3 regions of the Ferrovibrio plantarum genome follow, and region 3 is predicted to be linked to each of the others. Evidence: predicted binding sites of a transcription regulator. Region 3 holds the regulator's gene; each other region holds the start of a gene.

Region 1 (6,195 bases), on a different contig from region 3:
CGCCGTGCAGAGCGGCATGGTCGAACCGCGCGCCGCGCAGGCTGGCGCCGGTGAACACGGTGAACAGCAATTGCGCATCGTCGAAGATCGCACCGGTGAGCTTGGCACCGGAGAGATCGGCGGCGCGCAGGTCGCAGGAGCCGAAATTCTGCCCCGTCAGATCCTCGCCGCGGAACACCGCGCGTTCGCCGGTGGCGCCCTGCGAGGCGATCCACTGGCTATGCGCCTCCAGCTTCACGGCAACATCGGCGGGCAGGTCGCTGCTCTTGCGGTAGATGGCGCCTTCCAGCTTGGCATTGCCCATCTTCGCCTTGGTGAGATCGACATTGCGCAAATTGGCGCCGCGCAGGTCGGCGCCATCGAAATTGGCGCCGTCCACCTTGGCGCCCATCAGGTTGGCATCTTTCAGCCGCGCACCGGCGAAATTGGCGCCCGTGAGATCGGCGCCGGAGAAATTCGCCGCATATAGTTCGGCGGTGGCGAAATTCGCCTCCTTGGCCGAGGCAACGGCGAACTTGGCCTGATCGAGCTGCGCGCCCTTGAAGTCGGCGCCGTCGATCTTGGCGTCGGTCAGGTCGGTAGCGACGAGGCGGCTTTCGCTCTTGCCATCGGCGCTGGTGCGCATGAACTGGCCGGGCCGCATGTCGGCCTGGGCAAAGGACGCCTTGCGCATCTTGGCCGAGCCGAAATAGACGCCACGCAGGTCGGCGCGGTCGAATACAGCACCGGTCAGGTCGCAGCGGCCGAAATCGGCGCCGAACAGATCGGTGCGGCGGAATTCGGTTTCGCGCAGATCGGAATTGGTGAAAATGCAGCCGGGCAGCACCGCATCGGAAAAATTCAGCTTGGTGAGAACGAACCCGGCCAGCCGCTGGCCGCGCAATTGCAGCCGTGCGCCGTCGTTGCGGCGGCCCAAAAAGGCGGCGTGGCGCGAGAGCATGACCTGCACGTCGCGCGGCGGGTTAACAGGTGCGGCACACATAGTAGGGTTGTTATGCCACGGCTTTGGCGCTGAACCAATGGTCACCAAGCTGGCGGCTGCCATGCGGATTTGCTATGGCTTTTGGGTCCGGACCCCAGCATGACAGCCAAGAAAACCGTGCCGAGCAAGAAAACCGCCACCACGCCGCGCCAGCTCACCCTGGCGACCTGGAATATCAATTCGGTACGCGCCCGCCTGGCGCTGATGGATAGCTTCCTGCGGCAGTACAATCCCGACATTCTCTGCCTGCAGGAAACTAAAGTGCGGGATGATGAATTCCCGCATGATCTATTCGCCCAGCATGGCTACGCCCACCGGTTGATAAAAGGCCAGCCGGGCTATAACGGCGTGGCGATTTTCGGCCGCATGCCGCTGGAGTTGGCCGAGGCGAAGCAGCTCGTCGGACGCGATGACAAGCGCCATGTGGCAGCCCGGCTGGCCGACGGCACGGTGATACACAATTTCTATGTCCCGGCCGGCGGCGATATCCCAGATGTGACGAAAAATGACAAATTCGCCCACAAGCTCGATGTGCTGGCGGAAATGACTGCCTGGTCGAAGGCGCTGAAGACCAAGGGCCGCCAGCATATCCTGGTAGGCGACCTGAACATCGCGCCGCTGGAAAGCGATGTATGGTCGCACAAGCAGTTGCTCGACGTGGTCAGCCACACGCCGGTCGAGACCGAGGGGCTGCTGAAACTCCAGGCCAGCCATGGCTGGGTTGACGCGGTGCGGCATTTCACGCCGGCCAGTGAGAAACTGTTTTCCTGGTGGAGCTACCGTTCGCCGGACTGGGAGAAGGCCGACAAGGGCCGCCGCCTCGATCATGTCTGGGTCAGCCAGGATCTCGCCCCGCGGCTGAAGGCGGCACAGGTGGCCAAGGCGATGCGCGGCCAGGAAAAGGCCTCCGACCATGCCCCGGTGCTGGTGACGCTGAATCTCGACTAGGCGATCTCGGCTGAAGCTTCACCCTTCGGGCGCTTGGCTAGTTCCGGGCACGCTGCTAGGCTTCCCCCCGCGTCGTACACAAACACCACATAGAGTGGCACCGATGGGGGCAATATGAACTGGGCAAAACGGCGGCTGCTGGCCGCGAGCGCTGCAATGCTGCTGGGTCTCGGCCTGGCCGGCTGCGTCACCACCGAGAAGGAAGCCGTCTATAGCGGCCCGCCGCAGATCGCCGCGCCGCAGCCCAGCGCCGCGCAGCTCAGGCCCGGCCTCGCCACCACCTATTACAGCGGCACCTACGACCATATCGACAACATGCCGCAGGGCACGCGCGGCAAGGCCCAGGGCACGCCCGGCCCGGCGATCACGCAGCTTGAGGCCGTATCGTCGCGCGGCCGCGTCTTCGACGCCAAGACCGACATCTTCTACGGCATCCGCTTCGAGGGCTATGTGCTGCTCGACAAGCCCGGCCGTTACGGCTTTGCTTCACGCACCAACGACGGCGGCCGCTCCTGGGTCGGCAATGTGATGGTTTCCGATGACCCGGAACCACATCCGGAGCGCACCACGCCGATGAAGTTCATCGACATCGCCCAGCCGGGCTATTACCCGATCGTGATCATGTATTACCAGAAGCGCGACTCTGCGGCCTTCGCCTATTTCTGGCAGCCGCCGGGCGCCGCTGCGCCGAGCATCCTGCCGCCGAGCGCGATCTCGCACATGCCGTAAATTTTCGGCCATCCGGCTAAAGCAAAACACCCCCGGCAAAACCGGGGGTGTTTTTTGTTCATCTCCATTCGTCATGCCCGGATCAAGTACGGGCATGACAAGAGTAATTGAAAACCGTCACACCTGCGGCAGGGCGTCGCGCCAATAGGGCTTGAGCGCGGTATAGGCTTTCCAGGCCGGACCGAGCTGGCTGAGCTGCATGCTCTGGCGTGCCGCGAACCAGCCGGCGATGGCCGCCGCCGCCGCATCCTCGCCGGCAGCACCGAGGATGCCGCCGAGCAGTTCATCGCCCACCGCCGCATCGTTCAGCGCACCGAGCGTATCCTGCAGCCGGGCCAGTGCCATGGCGGAAAACTTCACCGGCTTCTTGGCGAAGAGATAGCGGAAGAATTCCGTGGCATAGCGCAGCTTCTTGGCGCGGATGCGCAGCCGGTGCAGTTCCGGCACGCTCAATTCGCCATGGCGTTCGCCGAGTTTCTTGAGCTTGCGGCGGCGCTGCCGCAGCGTGACGGCGGCAAAGGCGATGGCGGGCTGCAATGCCGCTTCATGCTGTGCCGGATCGAGCAGGGCGAGGGCTTCCGCCTCGCTCGCCGCCGCCAGCCGTTGCAGCCGCAGCAGCCATTGCGCGGCACGCGGCGAGGCCAGCGCGGAGAGCAACGCTTCCTGCGCCGCCTGACGGCGGGCATCAAGCAGGGTCTGGAGATGCTCCAGGCCCTTGATGCCGGGCTCGGCGGCGCGCAAAGGCTGCAACGTCTCCTCGATGAAAACATCGAGATCGCGGCGTTTGCCAAGCGGCGCGTTGAGCCAGCGCAGGTCGGCGATCAGTGTTTCGAGCCAGCTTGGCGGCAGGATCGGGCTGAAAATATCCAGCGCCGAACGCAGCCGGCGCAAGGCGACGCGCATCTGGTGCACGCCTTCGCTGTCGCGGCCCAGCAGCACGGCCTGGATGTTGGCTTCGAACTGCGCCAGGCAATGGCGCAGGATGGCACAGGCGGCGGCGATGGCGCTGTCGGTTTCCGGCAGCATGGGCGGGATTTCGCCGGCGCGCGCCGGCACCGGCGCGATCAGGCCGAGCCCACTGGCCAACGGCACCACAGCGGATGCGCCCAGCAGGCGCGGCTTGAAATCGCGACACAGCGACAGCGCCAGTTCGGCAGCCTTCGCCGCCGGCATGTCCTCGAAGCGCAGCACGGCAATCGCCTGGCGCTGGCGGCCGCGCGCCAGATCCAGGCGTTCGAGCAGCAGGCGGCCTTCAGCCAGCGGCAGCGTGATGCGCTCGACGCGGCCCTGGGCGAGAATTTCCAGCGCACCCAGCGCGGTGATATCGGGCAGTGGCGCGGCATTGGCCCGCCAGGGCAGCAGATGCGGCTCAGTGCCTTCATTGAGGCAGAGCCAGCCGGCCTGGATCAGTGCACGGCTGCCGTCTTCAGTGGGTGCCGTATCAACCAGGGCGATTTCGCGCCGCACCGTGGTGGCGCGGCCCTTGAGCAGGGTGGTGATCAGCGGATGCCGGCGCAGCCGCACCAGATCATCGGCAGCAATCCCCAGGCAGAGCGTGGTTTGGGGAACGGGTTCCTGGGTATCGGCCATGGCGGCGGACTCTAGCGAGGCCAACGGCGAGTCTCAATCGCGTAGCGCAAAGGCTTATGCTGATTTAACATTTCTGCCCGCTACGGCATGGAACGCAGCGGGTAAATGTTTCCGTTTAATGACAATTCGGTGACACCGGGGCTGTCCTGCCCGGTCAGCTCCGGCGCAGCAACTTGGTCAGCAATTCGCCCAAGGCCTGCTTGCGGATCGGCTTGGCCAGCAGGGTGCAGCGGTCGCGGAACGAGCTACTGCGCAGGATATCGGCATCGGCGGTGCCGGAAATGAATACCAGCGGCAGCGACGGAAGCAGCCGCAGCGCGCGCTCGCCGAGTTCCAGCCCGGTCATGCCCGGCATCATCACGTCGCTAATCATCAGCGCGATACTGGTATCCGATTGCAGGATATCCAGCGCCGCAGCCCCCGATCCCACGGCACGCACGCGATAACCCATGCTTTCCAGCAGCAGGCTGACCGTGGCCCGCAAATCGGCATTATCGTCCACCAGCAGGATGGTCGGCCCGCCGGGATCATTCTCGCTCTGCACCAAGGCTGAGGCCGGCGCGAGCGCCGGCAAATGCAGCGAAACCTCGGTGCCACGACCGATGGCGCTGTCGACATGTACATGGCCACCAGACTGGGTGATGAAGCCATGCACCATGCTCAAGCCCAGCCCACTGCCCTTGCCGATCTCCTTGGTGGTGAAGAATGGCTCGAAGACGCGGGCGCGCACTTCCTCGCTCATGCCGGTGCCGGTATCGGTCACGCTGATCACCACATAGCCATGCTCGCTGCTGCGTGCCATCTCGTCGCTGGGGCGCAAATAGGCCGTGCGGATGGTGAGGCTGCCGCCATTGGGCATGGCGTCGCGCGCATTGAGCGCCAGGTTGATCAGCGCATTCTCGAGCTGGCCAGGATCGACCTCCACTTCCGGCAGGCCGGGTGCCAGGCTGGTGCGCACCGAAACCGGATCACCCAGGGTATGGCGCAGCACGCTCGATATGCTGAGAATCAGTTCATTGGCATTCAGCCGCTTGGCGCGCAGATTCTGCTGCCGGCCGAAAGCCAGCAGGCGCTGGGTCAGTTCGGCGCCGCGCGTGGTGCTGTGCAGTGCCTGGTCGATCAGGCGGCGGCTGAAATCGTCGGACACCCGCATGTCCAGCAGTTCCAGATTGCCCATCACCACGGCCAGCAGATTGTTGAAGTCATGCGCGATGCCGCCGGTGAGCTGGCCGATCGCTTCCATCTTCTGCGACTGGCGCAGCTGCTCGCGCATTTCCTCGGCGCGGCGACGCTCGGTGATATCGTGGATCACGCCGATATAGAGCGGGCGGTCATCCAGGGTGGCTTCGGCCACCGCCAGCTCGAACGGGAATTCGCTGCCATCCTTGCGCCGGCCCAATACTTCGCGGCCGATGCCGATGATGCGCTTCACGCCGGTTTCGCGGTAGTTGCGCACATAGCCATCATGCTCCTCGCGGTAGGGCGTGGGCATCAGCATCTTGACGTTCTGGCCCAGCACCTCCTCGGGCGTATAACCGAACAGTTTCTGGCAGGCCTGGTTGTATAGCTGGATAATACCGCCATGATCGATCAGGATGACCCCGTCGATCATGGTGTCGATTACTGTGCGCAGGACTTGTTCTGTTTGCATGGTTGGTAGCTTACAGCCTTTGCTAGGTGCAATTCTCCTAAAATTAGGCTAATATCACGACCATGAGTTGCACATAAAGCGCCGTATCTGCACTTTTCATGGTGGGTGACCATGGCTCGGATACTCGTCGTCGACGATTACGCGGACTTTCGTCTGCTGTTGCGCCGCATGCTGGAGGCGGAAGGGCATAATGTGCGCGAAGCCAGTGACGGCCAAGCGGCGCTGGCTCTGCTGCAGCAGGAGCCCTTCGACCTGGTGATCACCGATGTGCTGATGCCGCAGAGCGACGGCATCG
Region 2 (6,195 bases), on a different contig from region 3:
CGAACACGGCGGCATTGAGGAAATGCGCGCGCGCATTGGAGATGCCCATCTTGCGCACCACATAAGGCGAAATCATGCTCGGCAGCAGGCCGAGGCTGACTTCGGAGAGGCAGAATTTCGCCGCCGCGCTGGCCACCGCGACATCGCAGACCGAGACCAGGCCAAGCCCACCGCCATAGGCGGCGCCATTGATGCGACCGACCAGCGGCTTCGACAACGTGTCGAGTTCGCGCAGCCACAAAGCCAGCTTGCTCGCCTCGGCGATGCGCGCGGCGTGCTGCCGGCTGGCCTGGCTCTGCTGGTATTTGAAATCGCCGCCGGAGCAGAAAGCGGTGCCGGCGCCGGTCAGCACCAGCACGCGGATCGCCGGGTCGCGGTCGACTTCGGCCACCACGGCGCGGGCCTCGTCATACATTTCGCCATTCATGGCGTTTTTCATCTCGGGCCGGTTCAGCGTCAGGGTGGCGACGCCATCGGCATCCACGGTGAAGGCAATTGTCTGGTAGCTCATGGTTCTCACGCTCATGGGGAAGTCAGGTGATACGCAGCCGCGCCGAGCCCGGCAGCATCCAGGGCTGCAGGCTGCGGCGGTAAAGTCCGGTGAAAAATCGCGTCATGCTTTCGACCTGGCTGGCATCGACCAGGAAGCTGCAATGCCACAGCAGATCGGCGCTTGCGCCGGGACGGTAGCGGATTTCGGCGCGGTAGCTCACCACCGGCATCGGCGCCGACACGATGCAATAGCCCAGATGCCGGGCCGATTGGCTCAAGCGCCGCTCGATGAAGCAGGTGCCGCCAGCCTCGCAGATGCGCAGACCGAGTACACCGCCGCGCCGGCTGAAGGCACGGCTGATTCCCGGCAGGCTGCGCAGCGGGCGGTGAAAATCAAACAGGCAATCCAGCGCCTCTGCCCGCCGCACCGGGCGGAGACGTATACTATAGTGAATGCTGCGGCGGATCATGGCCAAGCCCGCCTCTCCTTTCGCTCGCATCTATCGCCATACCGGTATCCGAACAGCTCAAGCATCCAGACAGGTCGGCCAGCGATTCCGTTTGACTAACGGTTGTTTGTTTTTATAATTGCCGACATCGTTGCTGTCAAATCACCGGTGCCAGATGAATCGCCTTTCCGAAGAGCAGGTCCTGTTCCAGGACGCGCTGATCAAGACCATCCAGAAAATCTCACCCCTGGAAAAAACCCAGGCGCTGGATGCGCGCAAAACCTTCGATACCGACCTGCATGCGGCGCTGGGCGATCTCGGCGTGCTCGGCCTTGGCGTCGACGAACGCTATGGCGGCAGCGGCGGCAGCACCGAGCATATGATCGCGCTCTGCACGCTCGGCGGCATGGCCACTTCGATGGCGGTGTTCTGCGTGGTGCAGTTCCTGATCACCCGGCTGCTGAAGGACAATGCCACCGAGGCGCAGAAGCAGGCCTATCTGGTGCCGCTGGCGGCCGGCCGCGTGAAGGCGTCCTTCTGCCTCACCGAAGCCGGCGGCGGCACTGACATCCTGCGCGCGATGAAAACCAAGGCGCAGAAAGTGGCTGGCGGCTACAAGCTGAACGGCGCCAAGATGTGGATCAGCGGCGCCGTCACCTCCGATTTCTATATCGTGCTCGCGCGTACCGCCGAAGGCAAGACCGATGGCGTTTCCATGCTGCTGGTGCCGAGCAAGGCGAAAGGCGTGACTGCCCGCGAGGTCGAGACCTTCGCCATCAACGGCTACGATACCTGCCAGGTCTTCTTCGATGATGTGTTCGTGCAGGAAGAAAACCTGATCGGCGTCGAGGGCCAGGGCTTCCGCCAGGTGCTGGCGACGCTGAATGCCGAGCGCCTCAATGCCGCCGCCGTGGCCTTGGGCATCGCCAAGGGCGCCTTCGATTATGCCGCCGAATACGCCAAGCAGCGCCCGGCCTTCAACCGCACGCTCTCGGAACTGCATCCGGTGCAGCACAAGCTGGCCAATGTCGCCACCGCCTTCGAGATGGCCTGGCTGTTCCTGCTCGATGCGGCGAAGCGCGACGAGGAAGGCGGCGCCATCGACGTCGCCAGTTCGATGATCAAGCTGACCGCCTCCAATGTGGTGAAGCAGGCCACCGATATCGGCATGGAGATCATGGGCGCCGCCGGCTTCGACACCGCCGCGCCGATGCAGCGCTACTACCGCGACCACCGGCTCTACGCCTTCGCGCCGCTGAATGACGAGATGTGCCGCAACCTGATCGCCGAACGCTATTTCGGCTTCAAGCGCGCCTTCTAGTGATGCCAGCCTCTGGGACATCCGAGCATGTGGCCGTGATCAGCGGTGCGGGCGGCGGCATCGGTCGCGCCATCGCCGCCGCCCTGCATCGCGAAGGCACCCGGCTGGCGTTGCTGGATCTCGAACGCACGGCACTGGAGGAAACCCGGCGTGAGATCGGCGCCGCCGAAACAGACTGCCTGCTGCTGCCTTGCGATATCACCGATGCGGCGGCTTCGGCCAAGGCCATCGCCGAGGCGCTGGCCGCCTTCGGCCGGATCGACCTGCTGGTGAACAATGCTGGGCGTTATCAGCTCAACCGCCTAGCCGATCCGGATGCGCCGGCGGTGTATGAGCAGCTCTACCGCATCAATGCCCTGGCGCCGCTCTATCTTGCCCATGCCTGCCGCGAAGCCCTGGTGCAGAGCCGCGGCTGCATCATCAACATGGCCTCCACCGAAGCCTTCATCGCCGGCTCGGTTTCGCTCGGCTACACGGCCTCCAAGCATGCCGTGGCCGGGCTGACCAAGGCGCTGGCGACTGAACTTGGTCCGGCGGGCGTGCGCGTCAATGCGATTGCGCCGGGCGTGGTGGAAACGCCGATGGTGGCGCATCTCACCAGCCAGAAGCGCCATGCCGAGAAGATGCTCACCCGCACGCCGCTGGGCCGTTTCGCGCAGCCCGCTGAAATTGCCAGCATCGTGCTGTTCCTCGCCTCGCCGGCCGCCAGCTATCTCACCGGCGCGGTGCTGCCGGCCGATGGCGCCTATATGCTGACGTGACCGCGATGTCTGGCCCGCTTCCACTTTCTCTTCCGCTTCCAGAGCCGGCACCACGCCGCCACCTGCATACCCGCCAGACCACCTATCGCGGCTATCTGCGCGAAGATGGCCTGTGGGATATCGAGGGCGAACTTTGCGACACCAAGCCCTATGCCTATGCCGACCGCGAGCGCGGCCGGATGCCGCCGGGTACCCCGGTGCATCACATGCTGGCGCGGCTGACGGTGGATGACGCGCTGGTGATCCGCGACGCGCATTTCGAGATGCGCGCGATCCCCTTCAGCTTCTGTGCCGGCGCCGCCGCCGATGCCGCCAGCTTCATCGGCATTACCCTGGGGGGCGGCTGGCGCCGCGCCGTGGACGAGCGCATGCGCGGCACCGCCGGCTGCTCGCATTTACGCGAACTGCTCTACAATATCGCCACCGCCGCCTTCCAGACCATCTCGCCCTATCGCGAGGAATTCATGGCCGAGCGCGGTGCGCCGGCCGGCAAGAACGGCCTGCCGTTCTTCCTCGATCAATGCTATTCCTGGGCCCTGACCAGCCCGGTGGTGGCGCGCTATTTCCCGCAATTCGCCGTGACGAAATCGGCCAAGCGCACGGGAAGCGACTGACTGGCTGCGACTGGTGACTGGCAGCGACGAGCGGCCTGCTTCAGCGGCCTTTTGGCGGCGCCTTGAGGCCCAGCAGGCGGAACACCATGGCGGTATGGGTGTCGCGCACTTCCTTTTCCGACAGACGCCCGCCCGGCTGGTACCAGTAGCAGACGCCGGACAGCAGCGAGATGATGGCGAAGGTGGTGACGCGCGGATCCTCCACAGTCAGCAGGCCGGTCTTGTTGCCTTCCTTGATCAGCCCGGTGAGCAGGTTGGAATAGGCATCGCGCAGGCCGGTGATGGTCTTGTAATGCGGCTTGGAGAGATTGCGCAGCTCCATGTTGCCGATGAACACTTCCATCTGCCGGTGGATATGGAAATTCAGGTGGATGTCGATATAGATTAGCAGCCGCTTGTAGGGATCGCTCTCGTTCGCGGTGCGCTCCTGGTATTCCGAGATCATCGACTGCAGATGATCGCGCAGCAGCTCGAACAGGAAGCTTTCCTTGCTCTTGATGTAATTGTAGAGCGAGCCGGCCTGGATGCCGACTTCCTTGGCGATCATGCGCAGGCTGGCGGCCTTGAAGCCATGACGTGCGATGATGTTGATGGCCGCTTCGCGAATGGCCTTTTCAGTGGTATCGCGGTTGGATCCGACGGTTCGCATTGGCCCGGTTATGTTGGAATTCTGGCGATGATTGCCGGCCAGCATAAAAACAAGTGGCTGTTTTATCAACCATTCGGGGTTTGTCCGCCGTGTTGCGCACGAACCACGTCGAGCGCCTCATGCCGGTTGCAGCCATGAATCGGCCCGCCGCCGACCTCCAGTCGCCCCCACGACCGTTGCCGGGCCGCCCCTCAGCCATCCGGCGGACACTAGCCATTTTTGCGCCGCAAAGGGTTTGTAAATTGCTTTTGTGCTAATGACTTTTGGGTGTAATAAAACTGTAACAATGGATTCGTGCCGGGTTCCACCTGTTTGATCTGACCTGGCCCTGTCCTTCACTTTTCGTCCTGAGGAGTCCACCGCCTGATGGGTGCCACCGCTCTGTTGCTCGACCTTGCCGCCGGCATCGCCCTGCTGCTGTGGGGTGTGCGCATGGTGCGCACCGGCATGACCCGCGCCTTCGGCGCCCGGCTGCGCCGGCTGCTCGGCAGTGCCACCCGCAACCGCTTTTCCGCCTTCGCCGCCGGTATCGGCGTCACCGCTTTGCTGCAATCGGCCACCGCTACCGCGATGCTGGTTGCCTCCTTCGCCGGCCGCCGCCTGATCGGCCCCGCCGCCGCCCTGGCGGTGATGCTGGGCGCCGATGTAGGCACCACGCTGGCGGCGCAGCTCCTTTCGCTCGACCTGCATTGGATGGGGCCGCTGGCCCTGGTGATCGGCGTCGGCCTGTTCCTCTCCACCGAAAGCGGCAATCGCCGCCATGTCGGCCGCCTGTTCATCGGCTTCGGCCTGCTGCTGCTGGCCCTGCGCCTGATCGTTGCCGCCTCCGAGCCTTTGCGCAACGCCTCCGCTTTCGCCACCGTGATGGCGCCGCTGGCGCAGGAACCGCTGCTCGCCGTGGCTTTGGCCGCGCTGATCACCTGGGCGGCACATTCCAGCCTTGCCATCGTGCTGATGCTGGTTGGCCTGGCGTCCGCCGGGGCGATTTCCGTGCCGCTGGCGCTCGCCCTGGTGCTTGGCGCCAATATCGGCGGCGCCGTGGCGCCGTTCGCCGCCACGGCCGGCCAGACGCCTGCCGCGCGGCGCGCGCCGCTCGGCAACCTGTTGATGCGCGCCATCGGCGTGGTGATCGCGCTGCCGCTGCTCTCCTTCGTGCCGCAATGGCTCGGCGCGCTGGGCCTGGAAGGCCCGCGCCTGGCGGTGCATTTCCACACCGCGTTCAATCTGGCGCTGGCGCTGCTGTTTCTGCCGCTGCTGGCCCAGGTCGAACTGCTTTGCCGCCGCCTGCTGCCCGATGCGCCGACCGCGGAAGACAGCACCAAGCCGCGCTATCTCGATTCCGGCGCGCTGGACACGCCCTCCGTGGCGCTGGCCGCTGCGGCGCGCGAAACGCTGCGGCTTTCCGATACCGTGAGCCGCATGCTGGATGACGCCATCACCGTGTTCAAGACCGACGATGCGCGGCTGGCCAAGGCGGTGGAACAGGCCGATGACCAGGTCGACAAGCTGCATGAGGCGATCAAGCTCTATCTCACCAAGCTCTCGAACCACGAAATGGATGCCGAAGAAAGCCGCCGCTATGTCGATGTGCTGACCTTCACCACCAATCTCGAGCATATCGGCGACATCATCGACAAGAACCTGATGGAACTGGCGGCGAAGAAGATCAAGCATCGCCTGCATTTCTCGCCTGAGGGCATGCAGGAACTGGCCGAGTTCCATGCCCGTGTCGCCGGCAACCTGCAGATGGCCTGCAACGTGTTCATGGCCAGCGACGCCAAGCTGGCGCGGCAATTGCTGCAGGAGAAGGCGTCTCTGCGCGAGGCCGAGCGCATGGCCGCCGAGAATCATTACCGCCGCCTTGCCGCCGGCCGTGCCGAAAGCATCGAGACCAGCGCCATCCATCTCG
Region 3 (6,195 bases):
CAGCTCAGCGACGGCCAGGCCAAGGAATATGACGGCCTGTTCGTGGATTACATGGTGAAGGTCTATTCCGGCCTGCTGGCCCAGTATGACGGCCAGACGCTCAGCGTGCAGGACGGCGTCAACCGCGACAATGAAGCGACCCAGATCGTGCTATCGCAGATCAACCGCAAGAGCGGTCCGCCGATCCGCGTCGAGTGGAAAGTGATCAACAAAGGCGGCGTGCCGAAAGTCACCGACGTAATCATCGAAGGCGTCAGCATGGCCTTCACGCAGCGTCAGCAGTTCGAATCGGTGCTGCAGAACAACGGCGGCAAGATGGACGCCCTGTTCACGGCGATGCGCCGCCAGATCAGCCGTTAAAAACTAGAGAAGAAACTCAGCCGGCATTAGCCGGCTGAGCGGTCAGTTCCAGGGCATAGCCGGCGGAACGGACGGTGCGGATCACATCATCCTCGCCTTCGCCGTTCAGCGCCTTGCGCAGGCGGCGGATATGCACGTCGACAGTGCGCTGTTCGACATAGATGTCACGACCCCAGACTGAATCGAGCAACTGATCGCGGCTCAGCACGCGGCCGGGATGCTCCAGGAAAAAGCGCAACAGGCGGAACTCGGTCGGCCCAAGATGCACTTCGCGGCCGTTGCGCGTCACCTTATGGGTGGCGATATCCATCACCAGGCCGCCATAGGTCAGCACTTCCTCGGCCAGTGCCGGGCGGATGCGGCGCAGCACGGCGCGAATCCGCGCCAGCAATTCGCTGGGGCTGAACGGCTTGGCAATGTAGTCATCGGCGCCGGCATCCAGGCCGCGCACCCGGTCGGCTTCCTCGCCCCGCGCCGTCAGCATGATGATCGGCACGTTGCGGGCATTAGGATCGCGGCGCAACTGGCGGCAGACTTCCAGGCCGGACAGCCTGGGCAGCATCCAGTCGAGCAGGATCAGGTCAGGCATATGCTCCGCAACCCGCAGCAATGCCTGCTCGCCATCCACAGCCTCATCGACGATGTAGTTCTCTTTCTCGAGGTTGTAGCGCAGCAAAGCCAGCAGCGCCGCCTCATCTTCGATAACCAGAACCCGCGGCTTCACGGCCACGCCCATGTTACTCTCCCGCCTTGTCAACCACTGCGAAACTGGTCTGATCGCCCTTCGGGCGCTCATCCTTCAGCATCTCGCCCTTCACCGCGTAATGGATCAGCTCGGCGATATTGGTGGTATGGTCGCCGATGCGCTCGATATTCTTGGCGATGAACAGCAGATGCGTGCAGGCCGTGATCGAACGCGGGTCTTCCATCATGTAGGTCAGCAACTCGCGGAACAGGCTGTTGTACATGTCGTCGACTTCCTCGTCGCGCAGCCAGACCGCATCGGCCTTGGCGGCATCGTCCGAGATATAGGCATCCAGCGTGTCCTTGATCATGGACTGCACCATGGCAGCCATGCGCGGCACCACGCTGACCGGGCGCACGATCGGCGACTGGTTCAGCACCATGGAACGCTTGGCGACATTCTTGGCGTAGTCGCCGATGCGCTCAAGTTCCGAGGAGATGCGCAAAGCCGAGACGATGATGCGCAGATCGATAGCCATCGGCTGGCGCAAAGCCAGCAGATTGATGGCGAATTCATCAAGCTGGGTGCGCAGCGCGTCGATCTTGGCATCGGCCTTCACCACATCGGTGGCAAGGTCTGAGTCGCGCTTGGCAACGGCATTAACCGCAGCGGCAAGCTGCGATTCCGCCAGGCCGCCCATCTGCACGACAAGCGTGCCGAGCTTTTTCAGGTCCTGATCGTAGGCCTTTACGGTATGGCTGGCATTGGTCATCAGATCCTCTTTTCCCTAAACTGGCCTCAGCCGAAACGGCCCGTGATATAGCCTTGCGTGCGTTCGTCGCTCGGATTGGTGAAGATCGTCTTGGTATCGCCGGATTCCACCAGGATGCCGAGATGGAAGAAGGCGGTCCGCTGTGACACGCGGGCAGCCTGCTGCATCGAGTGGGTGACGATGACGATGGTATAGTTCTGGCGCAGTTCGTCGATCAGTTCCTCGATATGCGCGGTGGCAATCGGGTCGAGCGCCGAGCAGGGCTCATCCATCAGGATCACTTCCGGCGACACCGCCAGCGCGCGGGCGATGCAGAGGCGCTGCTGCTGGCCGCCCGAGAGGCCGGTGCCGGCTTCCGCCAGGCGGTCGCCAACTTCCTTCCACAGGCCGGCCTGCTTCAGGCTCTTCTCGACGATCAGGTCGAGTTCGTCCTTGTTCTCGGCCAGGCCGTGGATGCGCGGACCGTAAGCGACGTTCTCGTAGATCGACTTCGGGAACGGGTTCGGCTTCTGAAACACCATGCCGACGCGGGCGCGGAGCTGCACCACGTCCACCTTGGCATCATAGATATCCAGGGTATCGAGCTTGATGTCGCCTTCGACGCGGCAGCCGCGCACGGTGTCGTTCATGCGGTTCAGCGACCGCAGGAAAGTGGACTTGCCGCAGCCCGACGGGCCGATCAGCGCCGTGACGGCATTGGCTTCGATATCGAGATCGATTTCCTTGAGCGCCTGCTTCTCGCCATAGAAGACGTTGACCTTGCGGGCCGCCATCTTCACATCGTGGGCGTGTTGACCATTCTGCATGGGAGACTTTCCTGGACCTAGGTTTGTTACCAGTGGAGGGCGTTACCAGCGAGGGTTCTACCAGCGGCGCTCGAACTTCTTGCGCAGCAGGATGGCAGCGAGGTTCATCAGCAGCAGGAAGACCAGCAGCACGATAATCGCGGCCGAGGTCTTCTCGACGAAGCCACGTTCGGCACTATCCGCCCACATGAAAATCTGCACCGGCAGCACGGTGGCGGCATCCACCGGCGTGGCGGGGATATCGACGATGAAGGCGACCATGCCGATCATCAGCAACGGCGCGGTCTCACCCAGCGCATGCGCCATGGCGATGATGGTGCCGGTAAGGATGCCGGGCATCGCCAGCGGCAGCACATGATGCAGCACCGCCTGCAGCGGCGAAGCACCAAGGCCGAGAGCGGCCTGGCGGATCGAGGGTGGCACGGCGCGCAAAGCGGCGCGCGCCGCAATAATGATCACCGGCAGGCTCATCAGCGCCAGCACCAGGCCGCCGATCAGCGGCGCCGAGCGCGGCATGCCGAAGAAACCGATGAACACCGCGAGGCCGAGCAGACCATAGACGATCGACGGCACGGCAGCGAGGTTGTTGATGTTGACCTCGATGATCTCGGTCCAGCGGTTCTTTGGCGCGAATTCCTCGAGATAGATCGCCGCCATGATGCCGAGCGGGAAAGCCACGATCAGCGTCACCAGCAGGGTGTAGAAGGAACCGACCACGCCGCCCCACACGCCGACCAGTTCCGGCTCGCGGCTATCGGCCGCTGTGAAGAAGCGCTTATTGAATTGCAGTTCCAGATCGCCGCTCGCCTTCAGCGCCTCGATCCACTGCACCTGGGCGTCCTTGATCTTGCGCTCGCCCTCGGCGGCCTTGGTATCCACCTGGCCCTTGACGAACATGTCGACATCGGAGGACAGCGGCAACCAAACCTTGCGGGTGGTGCCGATGATGCTGGGATCGGCCACCACCATGCGGCCAAGCTGCGCTTCGGCACCGGCGCTGATCATGCCCTGAAGCTGGCGGCGCTGGGTGCGGCTCTGCGCCTCGGGGAAACGGTTCTGCAGCGAAGCCAGGATCAAGCCGCCGTAATTGCCCTGCATCAGCTTGCGCGGATCGGTGGTGCCGGCCGGCGCAATCTGGTCCGGCGTGAACTGGATCTCAAGCTGCACATGGCCCTGGCGAAAAGCCGTGAAGCCGTTGCTCAGGATGGTGAACAGCAGGATCGCCAGTGCGGCGAGCGAGAAGATGATGGCGCATAGACCGATCATCCTGAAGCGGCGCTCGGCAGCGTAGCGGGCCTTCAGCCGCTTGGTCGCGGCTTCGGTCATATGCAGACCGGTGCCGTCAGCCTGGCGCATTGCAGCGTTCTCCACGGCCATATCAGTCATATTGCTCTCGATATTTCTTGACGATGCGAAGTGCCGCGATGTTGAGCGACAGGGTGACAATGAACAGCACCAGCCCGAGCGCGAAGGCGGCCAGTGTCTTCGGGCTGTCGAATTCCTGGTCGCCGACCAGCAGGGCGGCGATATGCACGGTAACGGTGCTCACCGCCGCCAGCGGGTTGGCGGTGATATTGGCGGCAAGGCCGGCGGCCATCACCACGATCATGGTTTCGCCCAGCGCGCGGCTGAAGGCGAGAATCACGGAGGCCGCGATGCCGGGCAAGGCAGCCGGCAGGATGACGCGCTTGATGGTCTCCGACTTGGTCGCACCAAGGCCGTAGGAACCATCGCGCAAACTCTGCGGCACGGCGTTGATCACGTCATCCGACAGCGAAGAGACGAAGGGAATGATCATGATGCCCATCACCAGGCCGGCGGCGAGCGCGGATTGCGACGCCACTTGCAGGCCGATGCTTTCGCCGACGCGCTGCACGAAGGGCGCCACGGTCAGCGCGGCAAAGAAGCCGTAGACCACGGTGGGAATGCCGGCCAGCACTTCCAGCGCCGGCTTGACCCAGGCGCGCATATTCTGCGGCGCGTATTCCGCCATGTAGACGGCGCTCATCAGGCCGATTGGCACCGCCACCAGCATGGCGATCAGCGCGATCAGCAGCGTGCCGGCAAACAGTGGCACCGCGCCGAAGGCACCCGAGGAGCCAACCTGATCGGCACGGATCGCCATCTGCGGCGACCAGGTGAGGCCGAACAGGAATTCGAAGGCATTGACCTTGGCGAAGAAGCGGGCCGCCTCGAAGACCAGCGACAGCACGATGCCGATGGTTGTGAACACGGCCAGCGTGGAGGCGGCGATCAGCAGCCAGTTGGCGACACGCTCGACCTGGTTGCGGGCGCGGAAATCAGGATTGATATGGCGCAGGCCGATGATCATGCCGCCGATCAGCAGGCAGAGGCTGAGCACCCAGAGCGCGGCATCGCCGGTCTGGCGCAGGCTGATGTAATGCTCGGCGATCGGACGCAACAGCGGATCGGCGCTATCCATCGGCACCAGGCCATAGGCGATGTTGCGCACATTCGACATGGTGAGCGAAAGCTGGTCAGCGCGCTGGCCGGCGAGTTCCGGCGGCAACGCCGCCTGCACCAGCATGCGCACCACCGCATCCTCGGCGGCGATCCAGGAAAGGAAGAGAATGGCGGCCGGCAGGCCGCACCAGATCACGACATGCCAGCCATAGAAAGTCGGCAGGCTGTGCAGGTTACTGCCGCGTCCCCCCGCGCCAGCCAGCGCCCGGCGCCGCCCCAGCATATAGCCAAGAATGGTCAGAACCAGCAGGACCGCGAACAAGAACGATATCGACATGGGCCCCCCAGCGGCACCAGCAAACGGGAAACGCTTTTACTTGGGAAAAGCCGGCGGCCGGTTGCCCGACCGCCGGTACTTGGAATTACATCGCCAGGTTGGTCAGACCAAGAACCTGCGAGCGCACGGTGTCGATCTCAGGCTTCGGCATCGCCACGAGGCCCTTCTTCTCGAGGTAGCCATTGGCAGCCATCGAGCGGTCGCTGACATACTCGGCCAGGAATTCCTTCATGCCCGGCACGACGCCGATATGGGCCTTCTTGATGTAGACGAACAGCGGACGCGACACCGGGTACTTGCCCGACGAGATGGTCTCGAACTCGGCTTCGACACCATCGACGGCCACGTCCTGCAGCTTGTCGCCATTCTCTTCAAGGAAGGAATAGCCGAACACGCCCATCAGGCCGGTGGCGCCGGAGGCCAGACGCTGAACGATCAGGTTGTCGTTCTCGCCGGCTTCGATGAAGGCACCGTCTTCACGGATCTTGGCGCAGGCAGTGGCCTTGGCCTTGGCATCCGCAATGGCGTTCACTTCCGGGAACTTCTTGCAGCCCTGGTCCATCACCAGTTCGACGAAGCTGTCGCGGGTGCCCGAGGTCGGCGGCGGCCCCATCACTTCGATCTTCCAATCCGGCAGGCTGGCATTGATCTGCTTCCAGGTCTTGTAGGGGTTCGGCGCGAGCTGGCCGTTCACCGGCACCTGGGCGGCGAGCGCGAGCCAGATTTCCTCACGCTTCAGGCTGATCTTGTTGCCGCCCTTCTTCATGGCGACCGCGATGCCGTCGAAGCCGACCTTCATCTCGACGATGTC

The links. Region 3 encodes PhoB, which activates phosphate uptake and scavenging genes when phosphate is short. Its sites were predicted from a motif close to TNTCATAAAACTGTCA; they were not measured.
Region 1: the regulator PhoB is predicted to act here: its motif matches at 4,358-4,373, upstream of V6B08_RS02980 (CHAD domain-containing protein).
Region 2: the regulator PhoB is predicted to act here: its motif matches at 4,555-4,570, upstream of V6B08_RS03875 (Na/Pi cotransporter family protein).

Annotation. Positions count from the first base shown of each region.
Region 1 covers NZ_JBBKBA010000001.1:642,825-649,019, forward strand. Annotated here, with positions in the region: gene V6B08_RS02965 (pentapeptide repeat-containing protein) at 1-1,045, opposite strand, end outside; gene xth (exodeoxyribonuclease III) at 1,082-1,930, shown strand; gene V6B08_RS02975 (PA14 domain-containing protein) at 2,045-2,659, shown strand; gene V6B08_RS02980 (CHAD domain-containing protein) at 2,777-4,249, opposite strand; gene V6B08_RS02985 (PAS domain S-box protein) at 4,404-5,900, opposite strand; gene V6B08_RS02990 (response regulator transcription factor) at 6,012-6,195, shown strand, end outside.
Region 2 covers NZ_JBBKBA010000001.1:826,738-832,932, reverse strand. Annotated here, with positions in the region: gene V6B08_RS03905 (enoyl-CoA hydratase-related protein) at 1-511, opposite strand, end outside; gene V6B08_RS03900 (SRPBCC family protein) at 534-968, opposite strand; gene V6B08_RS03895 (acyl-CoA dehydrogenase family protein) at 1,117-2,262, shown strand; gene V6B08_RS03890 (SDR family NAD(P)-dependent oxidoreductase) at 2,265-3,023, shown strand; gene V6B08_RS03885 (DUF2889 domain-containing protein) at 3,029-3,637, shown strand; gene V6B08_RS03880 (TetR/AcrR family transcriptional regulator) at 3,678-4,286, opposite strand; gene V6B08_RS03875 (Na/Pi cotransporter family protein) at 4,653-6,195, shown strand, end outside.
Region 3 covers NZ_JBBKBA010000004.1:272,126-278,320, forward strand. Annotated here, with positions in the region: gene V6B08_RS21805 (MlaC/ttg2D family ABC transporter substrate-binding protein) at 1-360, shown strand, start outside; gene phoB (phosphate regulon transcriptional regulator PhoB) at 377-1,096, opposite strand; gene phoU (phosphate signaling complex protein PhoU) at 1,098-1,817, opposite strand; gene pstB (phosphate ABC transporter ATP-binding protein PstB) at 1,844-2,623, opposite strand; gene pstA (phosphate ABC transporter permease PstA) at 2,681-4,009, opposite strand; gene pstC (phosphate ABC transporter permease subunit PstC) at 4,002-5,384, opposite strand; gene V6B08_RS21835 (PstS family phosphate ABC transporter substrate-binding protein) at 5,470-6,195, opposite strand, start outside.